DNA from 2 places in the Acidiphilium sp. PM genome. Region 1 is predicted to be linked to the other one. Evidence: predicted binding sites of a transcription regulator. Region 1 holds the regulator's gene; the other holds the start of a gene.
The links. The regulator HrcA, encoded in region 1, represses chaperone genes, less so after heat shock. The targets are predictions, from matches to a motif close to GTTNGCACTCNCNNNNNGNGAGTGCNAAC.
Positions count from the first base shown of each region.

Region 2: the regulator HrcA is predicted to act here: its motif matches at 2,566-2,594, upstream of groES (co-chaperone GroES).

Region 1 covers NZ_AFPR01000077.1:13,707-18,449, forward strand. The annotation lists gene gltB (glutamate synthase large subunit) at 1-716, shown strand, start outside; gene APM_RS03195 (non-canonical purine NTP pyrophosphatase) at 732-1,319, opposite strand; gene rph (ribonuclease PH) at 1,327-2,058, opposite strand; gene hrcA (heat-inducible transcriptional repressor HrcA) at 2,125-3,228, shown strand; gene APM_RS03210 (MaoC family dehydratase) at 3,225-3,665, shown strand; gene APM_RS03215 (sugar-binding transcriptional regulator) at 3,812-4,743, shown strand, end outside.
Region 2 covers NZ_AFPR01000218.1:7-4,091, forward strand. The annotation lists partial or broken gene APM_RS09905 (MFS transporter) at 1-378, shown strand, start outside; gene groL (chaperonin GroEL) at 474-2,123, opposite strand; gene groES (co-chaperone GroES) at 2,168-2,482, opposite strand; gene APM_RS09920 (usg protein) at 2,769-3,026, shown strand; gene APM_RS09925 (hypothetical protein) at 3,146-3,976, shown strand.

The DNA.
Region 1 (4,743 bases):
CCAAGTTCTCGGGACAGATCGTGCGGCGCAAGCGCGGCGCCGACCTGCAGGCCGACCACGTCACCGTGCGGCTGCGCGGGGCGGCGGGCCAGTCGCTCGGCGCCTTCGCGGTGCGCGGGCTCAAGCTCGAGGTCTTCGGCGATGCCAACGACTATGTCGGCAAGGGCCTGTCGGGGGCGTCCATCGTGGTGCGGCCGGCGCCGTCCTCGACGCTTGTCAGCCAGGATAACACGATCATCGGCAATACCTGCCTCTACGGCGCAACCTCGGGCCGGCTGTTCGCCGCCGGCCAGGCGGGCGAGCGCTTCGCGGTGCGCAATTCCGGCGCTGTGGCGGTGGTCGAGGGGGCAGGGTCGAATGCCTGCGAATACATGACCGGCGGAACGGTCGTGATTCTCGGGCCGGTGGGCGACAATTTCGGTGCCGGCTTCACCGGCGGCATCGCCTTCGTCTACGATCCGGCCGCCGATTTCGAGCTGCGGGTCAACCCCGACACGCTGCTCTGGAACCGGGTGACGGAGGCCTACTGGGCGCAGCATCTGCGCGACCTCGTGACCGAGCACGCGCGCGAGACGCAGAGCCTCTATGCCGAGCGCCTGCTCAACGAGTGGGAGCGCACGCTGGCGCGGTTCTGGATGGTGGTGCCGCGCGACTATGCGCGCTTCCTGCCGGTTCCGATGACGGCGCCGGCGGCGGCGAAGATTCCGGCCGAGTAATCGGCCGGAAGACCTTCAGCCGAGATGTGCTGCGGCAAACTGCCGCAGCGCCCGGTAGCGGTGGCTGATCGCCGATTTCTCGGCCTTGTCGAGTTCGGCGAAGCTGCGCGTCTCGCCGAGCGGCACGAAGACCGGATCATAGCCGAACCCGCCGGCGCCGCGCGGTGCCGGGGCGATGCGCCCGCGGCACCAGCCGAGATAGGTGAAGGTCCGCCCTTCCGGTGTCGCGAGGCAGATCGCGGCGGCGAAGGCGGCGCGGTCGTCCGCCCGGCTGGCGGCGATGATGTTCGCCATCGCCGCGGCATAACCGCCCGCCTCCTGCGCGAAGCGCGCCGAGCGCACGCCGGGCGCGCCGCCGAGGGCGGCGACCTCCAGCCCCGAATCGTCGGCGATCGCCGCGAGACCGCTCGTTGTCGCCGCCGCGAGCGCCTTGATCCGCGCATTGCCAGCGAAATCCGGCGCGTCCTCCGCCGGCTCAGGCAGGCCGAGCGCGCCGGAGGATGCACAATCGAGCCCGTGCGGGGCCAGCAGCAGGGCGAATTCGGCGAGCTTGCCGGCATTGTGGGTGGCGATCACCACACGCTGGCCGCGTTCGAGCCGCATCGCCGCCTCAGGCCGCATCGAGGGCCGCGCGCTGTGCCGCGAACAACTCGGCGGTGCCCTTGCGGGCGAGGCCGAGCAGGGTGCCGAAGGTCGCCTCCTCGAAGGTCGCCCGTTCGGCGGTCGCCTGGATCTCGACGATGCCGCCCGTGCCGGTGAGGACGAAATTGGCGTCCGCCTCGGCGTTGGAATCCTCGGCGTAATCGAGGTCGAGCACCGGGACGCCCCCGAACACGCCGCAGGAGACGGCCGCAACCTGGCCAATCAGCGGGTCGGTCGCGATCACGTTCGCCTTGCGCAGCGTGCGAATCGCGAGCGCGAGCGCGACCCAGGCGCCGGTGATCGCGGCACAGCGCGTGCCGCCATCGGCGTTCAGCACGTCGCAATCGAGGGTGATGGTCATTTCGCCCAGCGCCGTGCGGTCCACCACCGCGCGCAGCGAGCGGCCGATCAGCCGCTGGATTTCCTGTGTGCGGCCGGACTGCTTGCCGCGCGCCGCCTCGCGGTCGCCGCGGGTGTGGGTCGCGCGCGGCAGCATGCCGTATTCCGCCGTCACCCAGCCCTGGCCGGCGCCGCGCAGGAAGCCCGGCACCCGGCCCTCCACGCTCGCCGCGCACAGCACCTCGGTGCCGCCCATGCGGATCAGCGCCGAGCCCTCGGCATGGCGGGAGAAGCCGGTGACGATCTCCACCTGGCGCAGCGCATCGGCCATGCGGCCGCTCGGTCTCTTGATTTCGGGCATGAAGCCTCTCCTGTCGGCTGAAACGTGTCGCTTGATTTTCGCCCCGCGATACCCGACTCTGGCGCCATGGACCAGACATCCAAGCGTTCCTCCGCCCGCGCCGGTCGGCCAAAGCCGGCGGTCGGGCCGGTGCGGCTGCCGCCGGGGCTTGATGAACGCTCCGCCGCGGTGCTGCGTGAAATCGTCGAGCAATATGTCGAGACCGGCGAGCCGGTGGGCAGCCGCACGCTCTCGCGCCTGCTGCCGATGGGCCTGTCGCCGGCGACGATCCGCAACGTCATGGCGGACCTGACCGATGCCGGGCTGCTGTTCTCGCCGCATATCTCGGCCGGACGGCTGCCGACCGAGCGGGGCTTGCGCCTCTTCGTCGACGGTTTGCTGCATTTCGGCGAATTGTCGGACGAGGAGCGCGAGCGGATCGAGGCGGCGCTCGCCCAGTCCGGCCGGTCGATCCAGGACACGCTCACCGAGGCCTCCGCCCTGCTCTCGGGCCTGTCGCAGGCGGCCGGGATCGTGCTGGCGCCGAAATCGGAAGGGGCGGTCAAGCATATCGAATTCGTGCCGCTGAGTTCCGGCCGCGCCCTCGTCGTGCTGGTCTCGGCGGATGGCCAGGTCGAGAACCGGGTGATCGAGACGCCGCCCGGCGTGCCGCCATCGGCGCTGCAGGAGGCGAGCAACTACCTCAATGCCCAGCTCTCCGGCCTGTCGCTCGGCGAGCTGCGCGTTCGCGTGGCCGACGACATGAGGGCGGACCGCTCGGCGCTGGACGATCTCGCCGCCGGCATCGTCGAGGCCGGTCTCGCGACCTGGTCGGACGAGGGCAGGGGCGGTTCGCTGATCGTGCGCGGCCAGGCGCGGCTGCTCGCCGATGTCGACCAACTGGAAAAACTCGCCTCGGTGCAGCAGCTCTTCGAGCGGCTGGAGGCGCAGGAGACGATGCTGAAGCTGCTCGAACTGGCCGAGCGCTCGGAAGGCGTGCGCATCTTCATCGGCGCCGAAAGCGGGCTGTTCGGCGCCTCCGGCATGTCGATGGTGGTTGCCCCGGCGCGCTCGCGCGATGACCGGATCGTGGGCGCGATCGGCGTGATCGGGCCGACGCGGATCAATTACGGGCGCATCATTCCCGTGGTGGATTACACCGCGCGGGTGATCGGGCGGCTGCTCGGATGAGCCTGTTCTTCGACGATCTGGCGGTGGGCACCCGCTTCGAAAGCGGCACGACGACGCTCGATGCGGCGGCGATCCGGGAGTTCGCCGCGCAATACGACCCGCAGCCTTTCCATCTCGACGATGCGGCGGCGCGGACGACGCTGTTCGGCGGGCTCGCCGCCTCGGGCTGGCACACGGCGGCGGTGACGATGCGACTGCTGGTGGAGAGCGTGCCGATCGCCGGCGGGCTGATCGGCGCCGGGAACGATATCTCCTGGCCCCGGCCGACGCGGCCGGGCGATGTGCTGCGCGTGGTTACCGACGTCGTGGAGATGACCCCCTCCGCCTCGCGCCCCGATCGCGGGCGGGTGGTGATGCGGTCGGAAACGCTGAACCAGAACGGCGAGGTGGTGCAAATCCTGCTCGCCCGGCTGGTGGTGCCGCGGCGCACGCCGTAGCGATCCATCCGCGACCGAGCACCATGCCAGGGCGACGCCGGTCCGGCGATGAGGCCGCCGGCGCGGCGCGCCCGGTCTTGACGCTGCCGTCGCAAGTATGATTATTTTTTTATCGATAGCAGAAATAATCAACCTCAGGCGGGAACGTGGTCACAGATCGAGGCGACCGGCCATCCGGCGACGATACCGAACTCGTCACCCGGGTGGCGTGGCTCTACTACGAGGCATCCCTGACCCAGGCGGAGATCAGCGCGCAGCTTCGCATTCCGCCGGCGCGCGTGCAGCGGCTGATCGCCGGCGCCGCGCGCAGCGGCCTCGTGCGGATCCTCATCGAGGGTGATCTCGCCGGCTGCCTCGGCCTGGAGCGGACGCTGATCGAGCGCCATGGCCTGACCTATTGCCGGGTCGTTCCCGCGCTGCCCGACGCTTCGGCCGCGGCGGGCGGCGCCGCATCGTCCCGCGTCATTTCCTCGCTCGGCCGCGCGGCGGCGGCGTTTCTTCATGAAACCTTCGCCCGCGGCCAGCATCGTGTCGTCGGGTTCGGGCATGGCCGCACCATGGCCGCGACGGTCGAACACCTGCCGCGCGAGCCGCGGGAGGGGCTGAAGGTCGTCTCCATCATCGGCGCGCTCGCGCAGCGGATCGACGCCAACCCGTTCGACGTGATCCACGCGCTGGCGGAAAAGACCGGGGCGGCGGCCTATCTGCCGCCGGTGCCGTTCTATGCCCAGTCGCGCGCCGATCGCCGGGTGCTGCTGCGCCAGCGCGGCGTGGCCGAGGCGTTCGCCGTGGCGGCGGAGGCCAGTCTCTATGTCATGGGCATCGGCGAGATCGGGCGGACGGCGTCGCTCTGCCAGACCGGCATGCTGCTGCCCGAGGAACTGGAACAGGCGCGGCGCGACGGCGCGGTGGCCGAGGCGCTGGGCTCGTTCTTCGACGCCGGGGGGCGGCGCATCCGCACCGAACTGCATGACCGGCTGATCGGCATCGATCTCGCCGAAAGCGGCGATCGCGAGGTCGTCGCCGTGGCGGGCGGGATGGAGAAGCAGGCCGCGATCGCCGCGATGCTGCGCGGCCG
Region 2 (4,085 bases), on a different contig from region 1:
CTCGCGGACCGGCATGCGGCGCGCACGATCGTCGCGACGCTGTTGGCGATCGCCGTGCTGCTGGTGGCGCTGCGGGCGGCGCTGCCGTTCGGCCTGGTGGCCGTGCTGGTGATGGCGGGCTGGGGGATGGCGGTGTTCACCCTGGTCTCGCCGTTGCAGACGCGGGTGATCGACCATGCGCGGGATGCGCCGAACCTTGCCTCGACGATCAACCAGGGGGCGTTCAATCTCGGCAATGCCGGCGGGGCGTGGCTGGGCGGGGCGGCGCTGGGCGCCGGGATCGGCTATCGGAGCCTGCCGCTGCTGGGCGCTGCGCTCGCGCTGGCGGGGCTGGCGGTGGCGGCCTGGGCGTTCGGGCTGGAGCGGCGGCGGGGCTGAACGGCGGCGCGGCGCAACAGGCGGGGCTCAAGAGAAAAGCCGTGGGGTTGCCCCCACGGCTTTCCGGTATCCGGGCCTGAGCCTGGAGCGGCGGATCAGAAATCCATGCCGCCCATGCCGCCCATGCCGCCCATTCCGGCGTCGCCACCGGCGGGGGCCTTCTTTTCCGGACGCTCGGCGACCATCGCTTCGGTCGTGATGAGCAGACCGGCGACCGAGGCGGCGTCCTGCAGCGCGGTGCGGACGACCTTGGTCGGGTCGATGATGCCGGCCTTGACCATGTCCTTGAACTCGCCGGACTGGGCATCGAAGCCGAAGCTGTAGTCGTCGTTGTCGAGCACCTTGCCGGAGATCACGGCGCCGTCTTCGCCGGCGTTCTCGGCGATCTGGCGCATCGGCGCGAGCACCGCCTTGCGGATGATGTCGATGCCGAAGCGCTGGTCGTCGTTATCGGCCTTGAGCTTGTTGATCGCGAGCGAGGCGCGGGCGAGGGCCACGCCGCCACCCGGGACGATGCCTTCCTCGACGGCGGCGCGGGTCGCGTGCAGCGCGTCGTCCACGCGGTCCTTGCGCTCCTTCACCTCGGTCTCCGAGGCGCCGCCGACGCGGATGACGGCAACGCCGCCGGCCAGCTTCGCCAGGCGCTCCTGCAGCTTCTCGCGGTCGTAGTCCGAGGTGGTCTCCTCGATCTGCGCGCGGATCTGGTTGCAGCGGCCGGTGATGTCGGCCTTCTTGCCGGCACCTTCGACGATCGTGGTGTTTTCCTTCTCGATCAGCACCTTCTTCGCGCGGCCGAGCATGTTCAGCGTCACGGTCTCGAGCTTGATGCCGAGATCTTCGCTGATGACCTGGCCGCCGGTGAGGATCGCGATGTCTTCCAGCATGGCCTTGCGGCGGTCACCGAAGCCGGGCGCCTTGACGGCGGCGATCTTGAGGCCGCCACGCAGCTTGTTGACGACCAGGGTGGCCAGCGCCTCGCCCTCGACGTCCTCGGCGATGATCAGCAGCGGCTTGCCGGACTGGACGATGCTTTCGAGCAGCGGCAGCATCGGCTGCAGGCCGGAGAGCTTCTTCTCGTGGATCAGGATGTACGGATTGTCGAGATCCGCGACCATCTTCTCCGGGTTGGTGATGAAGTAGGGCGAGACGTAGCCGCGGTCGAACTGCATGCCCTCGACGACGTCGAGCTCGGTCTGGATGCCCTTGGCTTCCTCGACCGTGATGACGCCCTCGTTGCCGACCTTCTGCATCGCCTCGGAGATCATCTTGCCGATCTCGGCCTCGCCGTTGGCGGAGATGGTGCCGACCTGGGCGGTTTCGCTCGGGGTCGTGATCTTCTTGGTGCGCTTCTTGAGCTCGTCGACGATGGCGTTGACCGCCTTGTCGATGCCGCGCTTCAGATCCATCGGGTTCATGCCGGCGGCAACCGCCTTCGCACCCTCGCGGACGATCGCCTGGGCGAGGACGGTCGCGGTGGTGGTGCCGTCACCGGCGAGGTCGTTGGTCTTCGAGGCCACTTCGCGCACCATCTGCGCGCCCATGTTCTCGAACTTGTCGGCGAGTTCGATTTCCTTCGCGACCGTCACGCCGTCCTTGGTGATGCGGGGCGAACCGAAGCTCTTCTCGATGACGACGTTGCGGCCCTTGGGGCCGAGGGTGACCTTCACCGCGTTGGCGAGCAGGTCGACACCGCGGATGAGGCGTTCGCGGGCGTCGGCCGAGAAGCGGACGTCTTTAGCAGCCATGTGTAACTTCCTTTATGCGATATCGGAGGGGAAACCGGGGGTGATCAGGCGGCCTTCTTCTTCGAAGCCGTACCCTCGATGATGCCCATGATGTCGGATTCCTTCATGATCAGCAGCTCTTCGCCGTCGATCTTGACCTCGGTGCCCGACCACTTGCCGAACAGGATGCGGTCGCCGGCCTTGACGTCGAGCGCGACGACGGCGCCGGCCTCGTTGCGGGCACCCGGGCCAACGGCGATGACCTCGCCTTCCATCGGCTTTTCCTTGGCGGTGTCGGGGATGATGATGCCGCCGGCGGTCTTCTCCTCGGCGTTCAGCCGGCGAACGACCACGCGGTCGTGCAGGGGACGGAATTTCATGTGGCTCGCTCCTGACTTCAGAAGTCTGTTGCAACAGTGACGGGCTCAGCAGCGCCGGCCCTCTCGATAGGCACCGGATGCTTGCTAGCACTCTCACCGGGAGAGTGCCAAAGGGATAGTGTTGTGGGCAACCGATGTCAAGTCCGGCAGCAATTGCCCGAGGTGAGTGCTAAAGTGTTGATAAGAAAGATTTTTCTTGCCAACCCCCGGGGGTGTCATGGCATCGTCATGGTCAGGAGGAGCGGACTCGCACGGCCCGCCGATGACAGTGCGACGGAGACAGATCATGACACTGAGCCGACAGCTCGAGGGATACCGGCTGACGACCGCCGAGATTCTCTACCATCTGCCCGACCATCCGGGCGTTCTGCAGAGTTTCGTGTGGCAGGACCTCGATATCGCGCCGCGCTACCCGGTGCTGCACCGGTTCCTCGATTTCTGGAGCCGGCAGATCGAGGGCAAGCTGCATTCGGTGCGGGTGGGCACGGCCGCGCTGATCACGCCAGGGGAGATGCGCAGCCCGCATATGTTCCAGCTTCACTGACCCGCGCGGCCATGGCGTGGCGGATGGGTGACATGTGTGGAATTCGCGCCGGCATCTCAAAGTTAAGCAGACGTTCAGGTTTTCTTGCGATAAATTGTGTTACGCAAGATTGATCTGGAATGGCGGCTGTGACGAGGAATATCCTTTGTGCGCTCGGACTGGCTCTCGCGCTGGCGCGGCTCGCGCCGTGCGCGCGGGCGCAGGGCGTGAACCCGGCGATTGCCGCGGCCGAGACCCGGGTTTCGCTCGGCATCACGGCGACGGGCTACAGCTATCACGAAGGGTTCGACAACACCTCCGACCAGGAGAGCGGCGTGCTGCCGGGGTTCAGCCTCGGCGCCTCGCGGCTCGGCCCGGCCTTGGGCCTGCCGGACGTCTATACCGGCGTGGTCTACGATTTCTCGGGCGGCGCGCTGGGATATCAGGGCTACCTGCAGGGAACGTCGCAGGGGCTCGTGCCATACGACCAGTCCGAAGCGGCGCGGTTCAACCATGTCGAGGTCCAGCTCGGCGTTGCCGTGCCGCTGAGCCACGCGGTCAGCGTGCTGCCCTTCATTGCCGCCGGCTATCAGAGCTGGTCGCGCAATATCGGCGGCAGCGGCGGCTATGGCAGTTTCTATCACGCGGCGCTGGCCGGGTTCGGCGCGAAGCTCGATTATGCGGCGACGGGGCGGCTCGTCCTCTCCGCCTCGGCGGAGGGGCTGGCAGTGGTGGGCGGCGGCGTTTCGGCGCCGGCGCTCGGATTCTCCGGCAGCTTCGGCACCAGCGGCGAGGAGGCCGTGCGGCTCGGCGCCGACTGGCGGCTCGACAATGTCTGGCACGTCTTCGCCGGGCTGGAGATGCGGCATTTCAACTATGCCGGATCGAAACCGTCCAACGGATTCTATGAGCCGACGAGCAGCACTTTCGCCGCGCGCGGCGAGATGGGTGTCGCGTTCGGCTTCCCCTGAGCCGAGGGTGGAGCCTTCGGGGGAAAGAAAAAATCTAACATAGCGTTTTTTCTGCTTTCCCACCCGCCCCGTTTTGGGCTATCCCTCCGGTCATGATGAGGTTCTGTGC